3 regions of the Peribacillus frigoritolerans genome follow, and region 3 is predicted to be linked to each of the others. Evidence: predicted binding sites of a transcription regulator. Region 3 holds the regulator's gene; each other region holds the start of a gene.

Region 1 (4,290 bases), 510 kb from region 3:
GCTGCCTGCAGGCTCTTTTTTGCCTGCATGCCCGACATATCCTCATCAAGGCCGACCGACTGTAAAGAAGTAGTGAAAAATATCCGCATCTCTATCGTGCCAAATGGTGTCTGCACGTATTTCCCTTTGACCGCCCGGCTTACTGTGGACTCATGTATACCAAGTTCGTCGGCGATTTCCTTCATCGTCATCGGTTTCAAATAGTTCAGGCCATGATGAAAGCACGCCGGCTGTTTATCGACGATGCACTGAATGACCTTCAATATAGTTTCTTTCCTCTGTTGGATCCCTCTGGAAATCCATTGGTATTCCTGCCACTTATCCTGGATAAACCGTTGAACCCCCTGATCCTTATGGCTCTTCATACGGTTTAAATACCCTTTATCCACATTAAGATTAGGTGTGTTACCATCATAATTCCCGACAAGCAGCATGCCATCACGAACTTCCACGACCACATCCGGCACTATATAAGAAGGTTTCTCCTGAAAAAAGAGTGAAGCCGGTCGCGGGTTCAATGTCTGGACATAATCAAATACTTCTTGAATCTCCTTCATTGTAACACCGATTTTCTTACTTAGGTCTTTCCAGCGCTTTTCCGCAAAATCGAGGAAATGGTTTTCTATGATCGATTCTGCAAGCAGATTCATTCCTTCTGCTTGCACTTGAAGCAACAGGCACTCTTGAAGATTTCTAGCTCCAATTCCATGCGGCTCGAGTTCCTGTAAAATTGAGAGGCTTTCTTCCAAAACGATCGGAGATATACCTGGGATACATATATCATCCAGCTCAGTCCTCAAGTAACCGTTTTCATCAAGGTTATGAATTAATAGCAGCAATGCCTTCTGCTGCTCACCGGTAAGCTGCTGGTGATTCACCTGGGACATGATATGCTGTTCAAGCGATATAGTATCTTCACTTATCTGTTCAATCCAATAGTTGGCATCATACGTATTCTTAAGAGTCCGTTTCCCCTTTTTCCGGTCAAAAGTTGGCTGAAATAAAGCCGATGTTGGCTGATCTATGGACAGTAATGGATTCTCCACCATTTTATTTTCTAAAAAAGCCGATAGCTCCTGCGAGGAGTATTGCAGCAATGTAATAGCTTGCATAAGCTCCTGGGTCATTGCCATCTTTAATGTTTGCTGTTGAAAAAGTCCCGCTTTCATATTCATACTCATCGATTCACCCCTCCCCCACTCCATTTTACATTATCAGGAGAAAATTCTACACAAAAACCCATGAAAACGCTTACGTTTTTTTCTGAATAGTTTATTTGTTTTTAAATACTATATGTTAGAAATGCAAATTTAACAACTACTTTTATTGAAAAATCACCATTTTTTAATAGTGTGGGCGAATATTTTCAAGACAGGACTGACATTCCAGAATTCGATGAAATATTACAGAAAACGAGTAAATTCACCAAAAATCTTAGGAACACTCTTAAAATTGACCAATAAAAAATCCCCCGCTTTATTAAGCAGAAGATTGGTAATGCCCTCGGCAGGAATCGAACCTGCATTTCAAGCTTCGGAGGCTTGCGTTCTATCCGTTGCACTACGAGGGCGTATTAGAAAATATTTTTTCAACAGACTTCATTATATGATAGAATCCCCTCCTTTGCAAGGGTTATCAGGTTTAAAACTTCTTCTTTTGGGTATTATGGGTAATGTGGAAATTCATCCCTGTGCGGCATAATATATAAAGTAATCTATCAGGAAGGAGCCATAGCCAGAAAATTGTCGAACAAATTATCCATTATAGGGTTTGTTTTGTTTGACCTAAATTGACCAAAAAGTGTATCATACATACATAAAGAATTTAAATGATTCTCTTAATCGAAGGAGGAAATGAACATGAATTTAATTCCTACAGTTATCGAACAAACAAGTCGTGGGGAGCGTGCCTACGATATTTATTCCCGTTTATTAAAAGACCGGATCATTATGCTAGGAAGTGCAATTGACGATAATGTTTCCAACTCCATTGTTGCTCAATTACTATTTTTAGAAGCGGAAAATCCTGAAAAAGATATCACTCTATACATCAACAGCCCTGGTGGAAGCATCACTTCCGGTATGGCCATTTACGATACTATGCAATATATCAAACCTAATGTATCCACAGTATGCATCGGTATGGCCGCTTCCATGGGTGCTTTCCTATTGGCCGCAGGCGAAAAAGGCAAACGTTATGCGTTGCCAAACAGTGAAGTCATGATTCACCAACCACTTGGAGGAGCTCAAGGTCAAGCTACAGAAATTGAAATTGCTGCCCGCCGTATCCTTCACTTGAAAGATAAACTGAACCAAATCTTGGCAGAACGTACTGGTCAACCTATTGAAGTCCTTCAAAGAGATACGGAACGTGATAACTTCATGACTTCCGAAAGAGCCCTTGAATATGGCTTGATCGACAAAGTCATCACGCGCAGCATCCTTGATGATAAAAAAGACTCTAAATAATCATGCAACAACCGGCTCCGGAGAACGCCTTTAGCGACTTCCGGAGCTTTTTTACATAATACAAAAAAAGGATGCTCTTTTAAGCATCCTTTTCTTTTAACCCTCTTGCTGAACGAACTCTTCCAATGCCTCTAACGCTTCTTTTTCATCGCGTCCTTCGACGATTAACTTCACGGTCACGCCAGAACTGATGGCAAGGCTCATTAATCCCATTATACTTTTTGCGTTCACTTTCTTTCCTTCTTTTTCAAGAAAAACATCTGAATGAAAGCGGTTAGCTTCTTGTACAAAAAGAGCCGCCGGCCGCGCCTGCAAACCCGTTTTCAATTTTACCTCAACTTGCTTTTCCACCATCTTGATCTCCCCTGTTAGCTTTATTTTTTCGCAGCAATAGCCTCTCCCCCACGGAGCCTGTCAGCTATTTCATCAATCTTTCGCAATCGGTGATTAATCCCGGATTTACTGATGGTCCCCCCAGAAACCATTTCCCCTAGTTCCTTTAAGGTTATATCCTGAAACGCTATCCTAAGCTCCGCAATTTCCCGAAGCTTATCCGGTAAAATGCCTAATCCCACCGTATCCTCGATATAATGGATATTTTCAACCTGGCGTAATGAGGCCCCGATCGTTTTGTTCAAATTGGCTGTTTCACAATTCACAAGCCGATTCACTGAATTACGCATATCACGGACAATCCGTACATCTTCGAACCTTAATAAAGCTGAATGGGCGCCAACTATACTTAAAAACTCGGCAATCTTTTCGGCCTCTTTCAAATAAATGATGTACCCTTTCTTGCGTTCAAGCGTCTTGGCCTTCAAGCCAAACTTATTCATTAGCTCACAAAGGGCATCATTGTGCTCTTTATAAAGTGAGAAAATTTCAAGGTGATAGGAAGACGTTTCTGGATTATTCACCGAACCCCCCGCAAGAAATGCACCTCTTAGGTAAGAACGCTTACAGCATTTCTTCCCAACAATAGTATCGGATATAGCATGGAGAATTTCAAAGCCATCGCCTAAAATTTCCAAATCGGTTAAAACCCGCTGCCCTCCGGATGACATCCTGACAATATATACATTATTCTTTTTAAGCTTCATCTTTTTACGGACCAACAGCTCGACCTGGACCTCATAACTTTTTTTCAGCAGCGTATAGATCCTTCTGGCAATCGCAGCATTCTCAGTTTGAATATCCACAACAAGCTTCCGATTAGAAAATGAAAGGGATCCGTTCATCCGGATAAGCGCACACAATTCCGCTTTACCGCAGCAATCCTTTCCCTCTAATGTAGTAAGCTCTTTTTTCGTTTCTGAAGCAAAAGACATCCATTTCACCCCCAATCGAACGCAGGTAATCTATTTTTATCAATCAAAAAACCGTTCCCGCTTATATCTACGGTGCAATGTGGCTTTTTGTTTCATTTACAAGCATATTATAGAGCAAATCCGCCACTTTTTTCGTGTCATGGCGTATTACATTCCCTTCATAGCTAAAAATGCGTTCTTGTATGATTTCAAGCCCCATCATTTTTAAGCTTTCCACATCATACATGACCGGTTTAGCATATTCAGCTTGATAGCGTTGCTGAATTTCGGTTGGTATTTCCTCATTATTAACAAGTATCCTGTCAATATATGCATTTCCCATATGGTCATATATCGCTTTTATATGATCGCTCGCGCTATAATCCAGCGTCTCTCCGGCTTGTGTCATCAAATTGCAAATGTACACCTTCTTCGCCTTCGAACGGGCAACCTCTTCTCCTAAACCAGGAACAAGTAAGTTAGGCAGAATGCTAGTATACAGACTCCCTGGACCT
Region 2 (4,290 bases), 1.3 Mb from region 3:
TTATACCGTACTTTGCTTACGGGTAAACTACATTTCAACGTTTTTATATGAGAACCAATTCATCATGATCATAATCAATCGTTATTCCTTCTTTAATCTCAACAGTCCCGGCAATGATTTTACGGGCGATTTTCGTTTCCAGATGCTTTTGGATGAATCGCTTCAGCGGTCTTGCCCCATATACCGGATCATATCCTTGTTCCGCAATGAATTCCTTAGCCGCTTCAGTAACATTCAGGACTATATTTTGTTCAGTTAACCTTACTTGTAATTGATGAACCATTTTATCTACGATTTCCACGATTTCTTGTTTCGTCAGAGGTTTGAATAAAACAATGTCATCAACGCGATTCAAAAATTCCGGACGGAAATGCCCTCTTAACTCTTTAAAGACCTGATCTTTTATTTCTTCTTCAATGCCGCCATCCACCCGGTTGGACTGCAATAAGAAATGGGATCCGATATTGGAAGTCATGATGATCACCGTATTTTTACAGTTGATTGTTCTTCCTTGGGAGTCTGTTATCCTTCCATCATCCAGCATTTGCAGCAAAATATTGAAGACTTCCGGATGCGCCTTTTCAATTTCATCCAATAATATGACTGAATATGGGTTTCTCCTAACAGCCTCCGTAAGTTGGCCGCCTTCCTCAAATCCAACATATCCAGGAGGTGCACCAACAAGGCGGGACACGGAATGTTTCTCCATATATTCCGACATATCGATTCGAATCATATGTTCCTCACTATCGAATAACGTTTCTGCCAAAGCTTTTACCAATTCGGTTTTACCTACACCCGTTGGCCCAAGAAAAATGAATGAACCGATTGGTCTGTTTGGATCTTTAATTCCAGCCCTTGCCCTTAAAACAGCATCGGATACGAGTTCCACCGCTTCTCCTTGACCTATTACGCGTTCATGCAGGATATCAGATAGGCGAAGCAGCTTCTCCCTTTCACTTTCCACCAGCTTACTAATCGGAATCCCCGTCCACCTTGCAACAATCGAGGCAATTTCCTCCTCCGTCACTTCCTGGCGAAGCAATCGCGATTCCTGTTTTTCCTTTTCCAATTCGTCTTCCATTGCGTCCAATTCTTTTTGAAGCTGCGGAATCCTTCCATGCCGAAGTTCAGCTGCCCGGTTAAGGTCATAGTCATTCTCTGCCTGTTCCAGTTCATGTCGCAGTTTCTCAAGCTCTTCACGTTGATCCTGCACCTTTTGAAGCGCTGATTTCTCCATTTGCCACTTCGATTTCATGCTATTAGCTTGATCCTGAAGTTCTGATAGTTCTTTTTGAAGCACTTCCAGCCTTGCTCTGCTTTGAGGGTCCTCCTCATTCTTCAAGGCCGCCTCTTCAATTTCAAGTTGCATGACTTTTCTCGTGATTTCATCCAACTCGGATGGCATTGAGTCGATTTCCATTCGGATCATCGCACATGCTTCATCCACAAGATCTATCGCTTTATCAGGTAAAAACCGCTCCGTTATATATCGGTTCGAAAGGACAGAGGCCGCAACGATCGCCCGATCGTGTATCCTGACGCCATGGTGAATTTCAAACCTTTCCTTTAATCCCCGCAAAATTGAAATAGTATCTTCAACATCCGGTTCGGGAACCAGAACCTGTTGGAAACGGCGTTCCAGAGCCGGATCCTTTTCAATATATTGCCGATATTCATCAAGGGTCGTTGCACCGATACAATGCAGCTCACCGCGCGCAAGCATCGGCTTTAACATATTTCCGGCATCAAGTGCGCCATCCGTTCTTCCTGCACCGACAATTGTGTGCAATTCATCAATGAATAATAGAATTTTACCGTCACTCTTCTTGATCTCATTCAAGACCGCTTTTAGGCGTTCCTCAAATTCACCGCGGAATTTGGCGCCAGCGACAAGCGCACTCATATCCAGTGAAAAAACGGTCTTGTCCTTTAATCCCTCAGGCACATCCTTCCTGACGATCCTTTGTGCCAGCCCCTCGACGATGGCTGTTTTACCTACTCCGGGTTCTCCTATCAATACAGGATTATTTTTCGTTTTACGTGAAAGGATCCGTATAACGTTACGGATTTCCGTATCACGGCCGATTACGGGATCGACCTTCCCCGATTTAACCTCAGCAACAAGATCTCTGCCGTATTTTTTCAGTACTTCATAAGTGCTTTCAGGATTTTGACTAGTCACTCGCTGATTCCCCCTTATATCGTTTATAACCTGTTTTGCTTTATCATAATCAATTCCATATGATGAAAAAAGCCTGTTCACATTCGTTTTATTGACTTGCAGCGACGCAAGCAGTATATGTTCGACAGATAAGTATTCATCCTCCCACATCTGCATTTCCTTTTCGGCAGCCGTCAACATTTGCTGCAGGGAGGATGACATGTAAACCTGGGAAACACTCCCGCTCACTTCCGGTAATCGATCCAGTTCCTTATTTAGCTCTATATCAAATAGATTCATCGGTTTACCAGATTCAGATAAAATCCTGATTAATAAACTTTCATCCTGTTCCATTAAGGCCTTTAATAAATGAAGCTCCGTCAGCTCGGGATTCCCTCTATCTTTGGCTAGTTCCTGGCCGCCGATGAACGCCTGTTGGGTTCTCTCCGTCATTTTATTAATATCCATCTTAAAACCTCCCATTCATCTCTATCATGAACGAATTCCCACTCGATTTGACCAAATTTGACCTTTATATTTTCATTATACTTCTAATTTTCCCCATGTAAAGGAAAGTTATATAAAATGCAGGAGGTATGGACGATAAACGACAAAAGCCTTTCTTCATATAGAAGAAAGGCTTTTGCCGTTTGTACAATTTGGTTGATTTCCTCTCCAGGCACTCGCTTTCCGCGGGAGGTCCGCCCTCGGCGTCTTTACGCCTGCGGGGTCTCGCTTTTCTAAGCAGGAGTCTCGTACACCCGCTCCAATCAACTTTGTTTTAACTTTTAGATGCATAGATGAAACAAAACGAATTATGCTTTCACGGCCGTTTTATTATAACCATGAAATTCATCGACGAATTGGAAATCCTTATCCGTCCGACCTGCAAGGATCGTATCTCGTAGCAGAATGCCTGCATCGGTCGTATTGTGGATGATTTCCCCCCACATTCTTGCGCTCGATTGAACATTAGCCGTGCGCGGTATGCGTTCCTCTTGATATTCCAAAAATGCCTGTTCAATGTCATTTCCATGCTTATGAAGCATATCCGACAAATAAGCTGCATCTTCTAAAGCCTGGCAAGCTCCTTGTGCCAAGTATTGAAGCATCGGATGTGCCGCATCTCCCATAAGCGTAATTCTTCCTTTTGTCCAATTATCGATTGGTAGTCGGTCATACATTGGCCAGCGGCGTTGCCTTTGGATGAATGAAATCGCATTCTGAACAAGCTCACAAGTTCCGGCAAACACACGGTCCATTTCTTCCGGGGTTCCCCATTGATCTGTTTTTTCGTTTTCTTCCGTATATTGAGAACTTTTGAAGACAACTACTTGGTTGTATAGTTCTCCCCTTCTAACCGGATATTGAACAAGATGAAGGTCTGGCCCAATCCACATATAAACATCATCTAAATCTCCATGGCTCGTAACCTCTTCCATCGGGATCGCTCCCCTGTATGCAACATATTGAGAGCAGACCGGCTGATCTTCCACAAAAAGTTTCCGTGCCTTGGACCATAATCCATCGGCTCCAATGACAGCAGTTCCTGAATGTTGGGACCCGTTGGCAGAAGTAACCGTCACTTCACCTTCATTTTCTACTGTCTCAATAATGGTTTGATTCGTAACCAGTTCGATATACGGGTTCTTTTCACATGCTTCAGCCAGTACTTTATGCAAATCTGAACGATGCAAAACAACATATGGAGCTCCATATCTTTCTTTGTAAACATCACCTAAATCCAAAGCGGAAAGCTCTTTTCCGGAAAAGGCATCCATCAGCACCAATCTTTTTGGAAATACTGCAATTTCATTGATTTTATCCATGACGCCTAAACGCTGCAAGACGTTGGTGGCATTTGCTGCAAGCTGAATCCCTGCACCGATTTCGCCAAACTCGGGAGCTTGTTCAAGGACTTTTACATACTGTTTTGTTTCTGCAATTCCTAAAGCAGTTGCCAAACCGCCAATTCCCCCACCGATAACGATGAATGGTTTTTTTTCTGTGTTCATCATCAATTCCCCCTATACTAGTTGCTTTTAGCCAATGTTGCGGACCACTACCACAGTAAGCGTTTTCATTCGACTGGCATTCATATATTCACAGAGATCTTAGCTGAAGAT
Region 3 (4,290 bases):
ATAGGCCCAGGCGACTGTTTAGCAAAAACACAGGTCTCTGCGAAGCCGCAAGGCGAAGTATAGGGGCTGACACCTGCCCGGTGCTGGAAGGTTAAGGGGAGAGGTTAGCGCAAGCGAAGCTTTGAACCGAAGCCCCAGTAAACGGCGGCCGTAACTATAACGGTCCTAAGGTAGCGAAATTCCTTGTCGGGTAAGTTCCGACCCGCACGAAAGGTGTAACGATCTGGGCACTGTCTCAACGAGAGACTCGGTGAAATTATAGTACCTGTGAAGATGCAGGTTACCCGCGACAGGACGGAAAGACCCCGTGGAGCTTTACTGCAGCCTGATATTGAATTTTGGTACAGCTTGTACAGGATAGGTAGGAGCCTGAGAAGCCGGAGCGCCAGCTTCGGTGGAGGCGTTGGTGGGATACTACCCTGGCTGTATTGAAATTCTAACCCGCGCCCCTTATCGGGGTGGGAGACAGTGTCAGGTGGGCAGTTTGACTGGGGCGGTCGCCTCCTAAAGAGTAACGGAGGCGCCCAAAGGTTCCCTCAGAATGGTTGGAAATCATTCGTAGAGTGTAAAGGCACAAGGGAGCTTGACTGCGAGACCTACAAGTCGAGCAGGGACGAAAGTCGGGCTTAGTGATCCGGTGGTTCCGCATGGAAGGGCCATCGCTCAACGGATAAAAGCTACCCCGGGGATAACAGGCTTATCTCCCCCAAGAGTCCACATCGACGGGGAGGTTTGGCACCTCGATGTCGGCTCATCGCATCCTGGGGCTGTAGTCGGTCCCAAGGGTTGGGCTGTTCGCCCATTAAAGCGGTACGCGAGCTGGGTTCAGAACGTCGTGAGACAGTTCGGTCCCTATCCGTCGCGGGCGCAGGAAATTTGAGAGGAGCTGTCCTTAGTACGAGAGGACCGGGATGGACGCACCGCTGGTGTACCAGTTGTCTTGCCAAAGGCATAGCTGGGTAGCTACGTGCGGACGGGATAAGTGCTGAAAGCATCTAAGCATGAAGCCCCCCTCAAGATGAGATTTCCCATGGCGCAAGCTAGTAAGATCCCTGAAAGATGATCAGGTTGATAGGTCAGAGGTGGAAGCATGGTGACATGTGGAGCTGACTGATACTAATAGATCGAGGACTTAACCAACGCTTTTTAAAAAATGAAATACCTTCTTATTATCTAGTTTTGAAGGAACAACGTTCCTTTTATGTTTGGTGGCGATAGCGAAGAGGTCACACCCGTTCCCATTCCGAACACGGCAGTTAAGCTCTTCAGCGCCGATGGTAGTTGGGGGTTTCCCCCTGTGAGAGTAGGACGCCGCCAAGCCATTTATTAAGATCAGCCATCCAGCTGGTCTTTTTTGATGTTCGTAATTAAAAAAGTTTTTTATTTCAGGGACAGCATGGGCTGGCCTTATTTTTGGTGAGCTGAGAATTGGGCAGAATTTAAGTTGTGAAACCTTAAGGAGAAGGAAAAAATAGCAGGTTTTGCATTTATCTTTTTAGGGTATTAATGTAAGATATTTCAACTTTAATGTTCAATGGGGTATGTAACTACATATAATTTGGAGAAAATGGATATTACAGAAAGAAAGTGCGTTTAAGTTGCAAAATGCATTTTTCCTTGTATAATAATAGTCAAATATAGTCAAAGTCAGAATGGAGGAGGCTGAGTGAGAAACATATCTGATGTTATCGAAACTTATTTGAAGCAAGTACTTGAAATAAGTCAAAAAGATATCTTGGAGATTAAAAGAAGTGAAATAGCAGATAAATTTCAGTGTGTTCCTTCTCAAATCAATTACGTAATCAATACCAGGTTTACCATCGAGAGAGGTTATGTTGTAGAGAGTAAGCGTGGGGGCGGCGGTTATATACGCATCATGAAGGTGGAATCACAGGATTCCGTGCAACTTATCAACCAATTATTATCGCTTATTGGTTCCAGGGTAACTCAATCGATGGCTGAAGGAGTAATTTCACGGCTGATGAATGAAGACGTCATTAATGAAAGAGAAGCAAAGATAATGATGAGCGTCATAGATAGATCGGTGATTTATATCGACCTACCTGACCGCGATGAACTTAGGGCTAGAATTTTAACTGCGATGCTTACGACTTTAAAATATAAATGAAACTGGCAGAGGTGATGAACGTTGATTTGCCAAGAATGTCATCAAAGGCCTGCTACCCTGCACTTCACCAAAATCATCAATGGAAAAAAGACTGAAGTCATGATTTGTGAGAAATGTGCTCAGGAAAAAGGCGAAATATTCATGGATGCAGGCGGACCTGGTTTTTCAATAAATAATTTATTAGCAGGATTGTTGAATATGGAGTCGAATATTCAACAGACGAAGGCAAATGCATTTCCTAAAACGGAAGAGAGGCGTTGTCCGCATTGTCATCGATCTTATAAAGAATTTGTCCATATTGGCAAGTTTGGCTGTGCCGAATGTTATAAAACGTTCAATGAACAGTTAAATCCCATTTTAAAGAGAGTTCATAGCGGAAATACAGCACATATAGGGAAAATTCCAAAAAGGATCGGTGGCACCATCTATCTTCGAAAGCAAATTTCAGATTTGAAAGAAGTTTTAAAGGCCCACATTGATCAAGAGGAATTCGAGAAAGCGGCAGAGGTAAGAGATAAGGTACGTTCCCTTGAAAAAAGGTATGAAGCCCAAGAGGGAGGCGAGGAATTATGAGCTTGGAAAAGTTTGTAGAAAACGCTTTGAGTTCCTGGATGAGTGCCGAAGGGCCGGAAATTGATATTGTATTGAGTTCGCGGATTCGGCTGGCCAGGAATTTCAAAGACTTTACCTTCCCAACCTCCTTTTCTAACGAAGAAGCTAAAAAAATAATTGAATTGGTCAAAAAAAGAAGTGAAGAGGAAGTGACTCCAGAGATTGGGAAACTGGAACTTTTAGAGATTGACCAATTGCAGCCACTGGAAAAGCGCGTTCTCGTTGAAAAACATTTAATCAGTCCTCATTTAGTCGAAGATTCAGCGAAAAGCGCATGTCTCCTTTCGGAAAATGAAGAAATAAGCATCATGATAAATGAAGAGGATCATCTCCGTATTCAATGTTTAATGTCGGGATTGCAGCTGAAGGAAACCTTAAAGATTGCAAATGTTCTTGACGATTGGATTGAAGAATCCATAGACTATGCATATGATGAAGAAAGAGGATACCTAACTAGTTGTCCGACTAATGTGGGAACAGGATTAAGGGCTTCAGTCATGATGCATCTTCCCGGCCTGGTCCTTACACAGCAGATGAATAATATCATACCGGCTATCAACCAATTGGGGTTGGTGGTTCGAGGGATTTATGGAGAGGGCAGTCAAGGTTTAGGGAATATTTTTCAAATCTCAAATCAAATTACTCTTGGAAAGTCGGAAAGGGATATCGTTGAAGACCTAAAAAGTGTAGTGCAACAAATCATAGCCCAGGAACGGTCAGCGAGGGATGCATTAGCGAGGACTTCCCACATACAATTAGAAGATAGAATTTTCCGCTCATATGGAATTTTGTCCAATGCTCGAATCATCGAGACCAAGGAGGCAGCTACCTGTATCTCCGACGTTAGGTTAGGGATAGATCTTGGGTATATAAAAAATATTTCCAAAAGCATTTTAAATGAGTTGATGATTTTGACGCAGTCGGGATTTTTACAAAAGTACGCAGGCGGCCCTTTAAGAACCCATGAAAGGGATATTCGTAGAGCAGCACTCATCCGGGAACGCTTGAATTTCACGGAATCTTCCTCCACTTAGAGGTCATTGACCTCTTTAGGGAGTATCAAATTTCATGTAATAGATATGGAGCAAGAATAAGCTTCTGCCATTACTTAGAGAATTGCCAGCAACTTTATTCAAAACGAAAATTCTTAAGGAGGAATTCCCTATGATGTTTGGTCGTTTTACTGAAAGAGCCCAGAAAGTATTAGCATTAGCCCAAGAAGAGGCAATCCGTTTAGGTCATAATAATATTGGCACGGAACATATTTTACTGGGTCTTGTCCGAGAAGGTGATGGTATTGCAGCCAAAGCGTTATATGCTCTTGGATTGGGTCCGGAAAAGATTCAGAAAGAAGTGGAAAATTTAATTGGCCGTGGACAGGATACGGCTCAAACGATACATTATACCCCGAGAGCCAAGAAAGTCATTGAACTTTCCATGGATGAGGCAAGAAAATTAGGTCACTCATATGTTGGGACAGAGCATGTTCTTCTAGGTCTTATACGAGAAGGGGAAGGTGTAGCTGCCCGCGTATTGAATAATCTCGGTGT

The links. The regulator CtsR, encoded in region 3, represses protease genes until heat stress. The targets are predictions, from matches to a motif close to ATGGTCAATAAAGGTCAAACA.
Region 1: the regulator CtsR is predicted to act here: its motif matches at 1,777-1,797, upstream of clpP (ATP-dependent Clp endopeptidase proteolytic subunit ClpP).
Region 2: the regulator CtsR is predicted to act here: its motif matches at 2,677-2,697, upstream of clpB (ATP-dependent chaperone ClpB).

What each region holds. Positions count from the first base shown of each region.
Region 1 covers NZ_CP158190.1:5,191,798-5,196,087, forward strand. Annotated here, with positions in the region: gene rpoN (RNA polymerase factor sigma-54) at 1-1,181, opposite strand, end outside; tRNA gene ABOA58_RS25720 (tRNA-Arg) at 1,499-1,570, opposite strand; gene clpP (ATP-dependent Clp endopeptidase proteolytic subunit ClpP) at 1,860-2,468, shown strand; gene ABOA58_RS25730 (HPr family phosphocarrier protein) at 2,565-2,822, opposite strand; gene whiA (DNA-binding protein WhiA) at 2,843-3,796, opposite strand; gene ABOA58_RS25740 (gluconeogenesis factor YvcK family protein) at 3,864-4,290, opposite strand, start outside.
Region 2 covers NZ_CP158190.1:1,381,149-1,385,438, reverse strand. Annotated here, with positions in the region: gene clpB (ATP-dependent chaperone ClpB) at 44-2,632, opposite strand; gene ABOA58_RS06820 (FAD-dependent monooxygenase) at 2,980-4,182, opposite strand.
Region 3 covers NZ_CP158190.1:100,503-104,792, forward strand. Annotated here, with positions in the region: rRNA gene ABOA58_RS00535 (23S ribosomal RNA) at 1-1,140, shown strand, start outside; rRNA gene rrf (5S ribosomal RNA) at 1,205-1,320, shown strand; gene ABOA58_RS00545 (CtsR family transcriptional regulator) at 1,667-2,128, shown strand; gene ABOA58_RS00550 (UvrB/UvrC motif-containing protein) at 2,150-2,701, shown strand; gene ABOA58_RS00555 (protein arginine kinase) at 2,698-3,774, shown strand; gene clpC (ATP-dependent protease ATP-binding subunit ClpC) at 3,905-4,290, shown strand, end outside.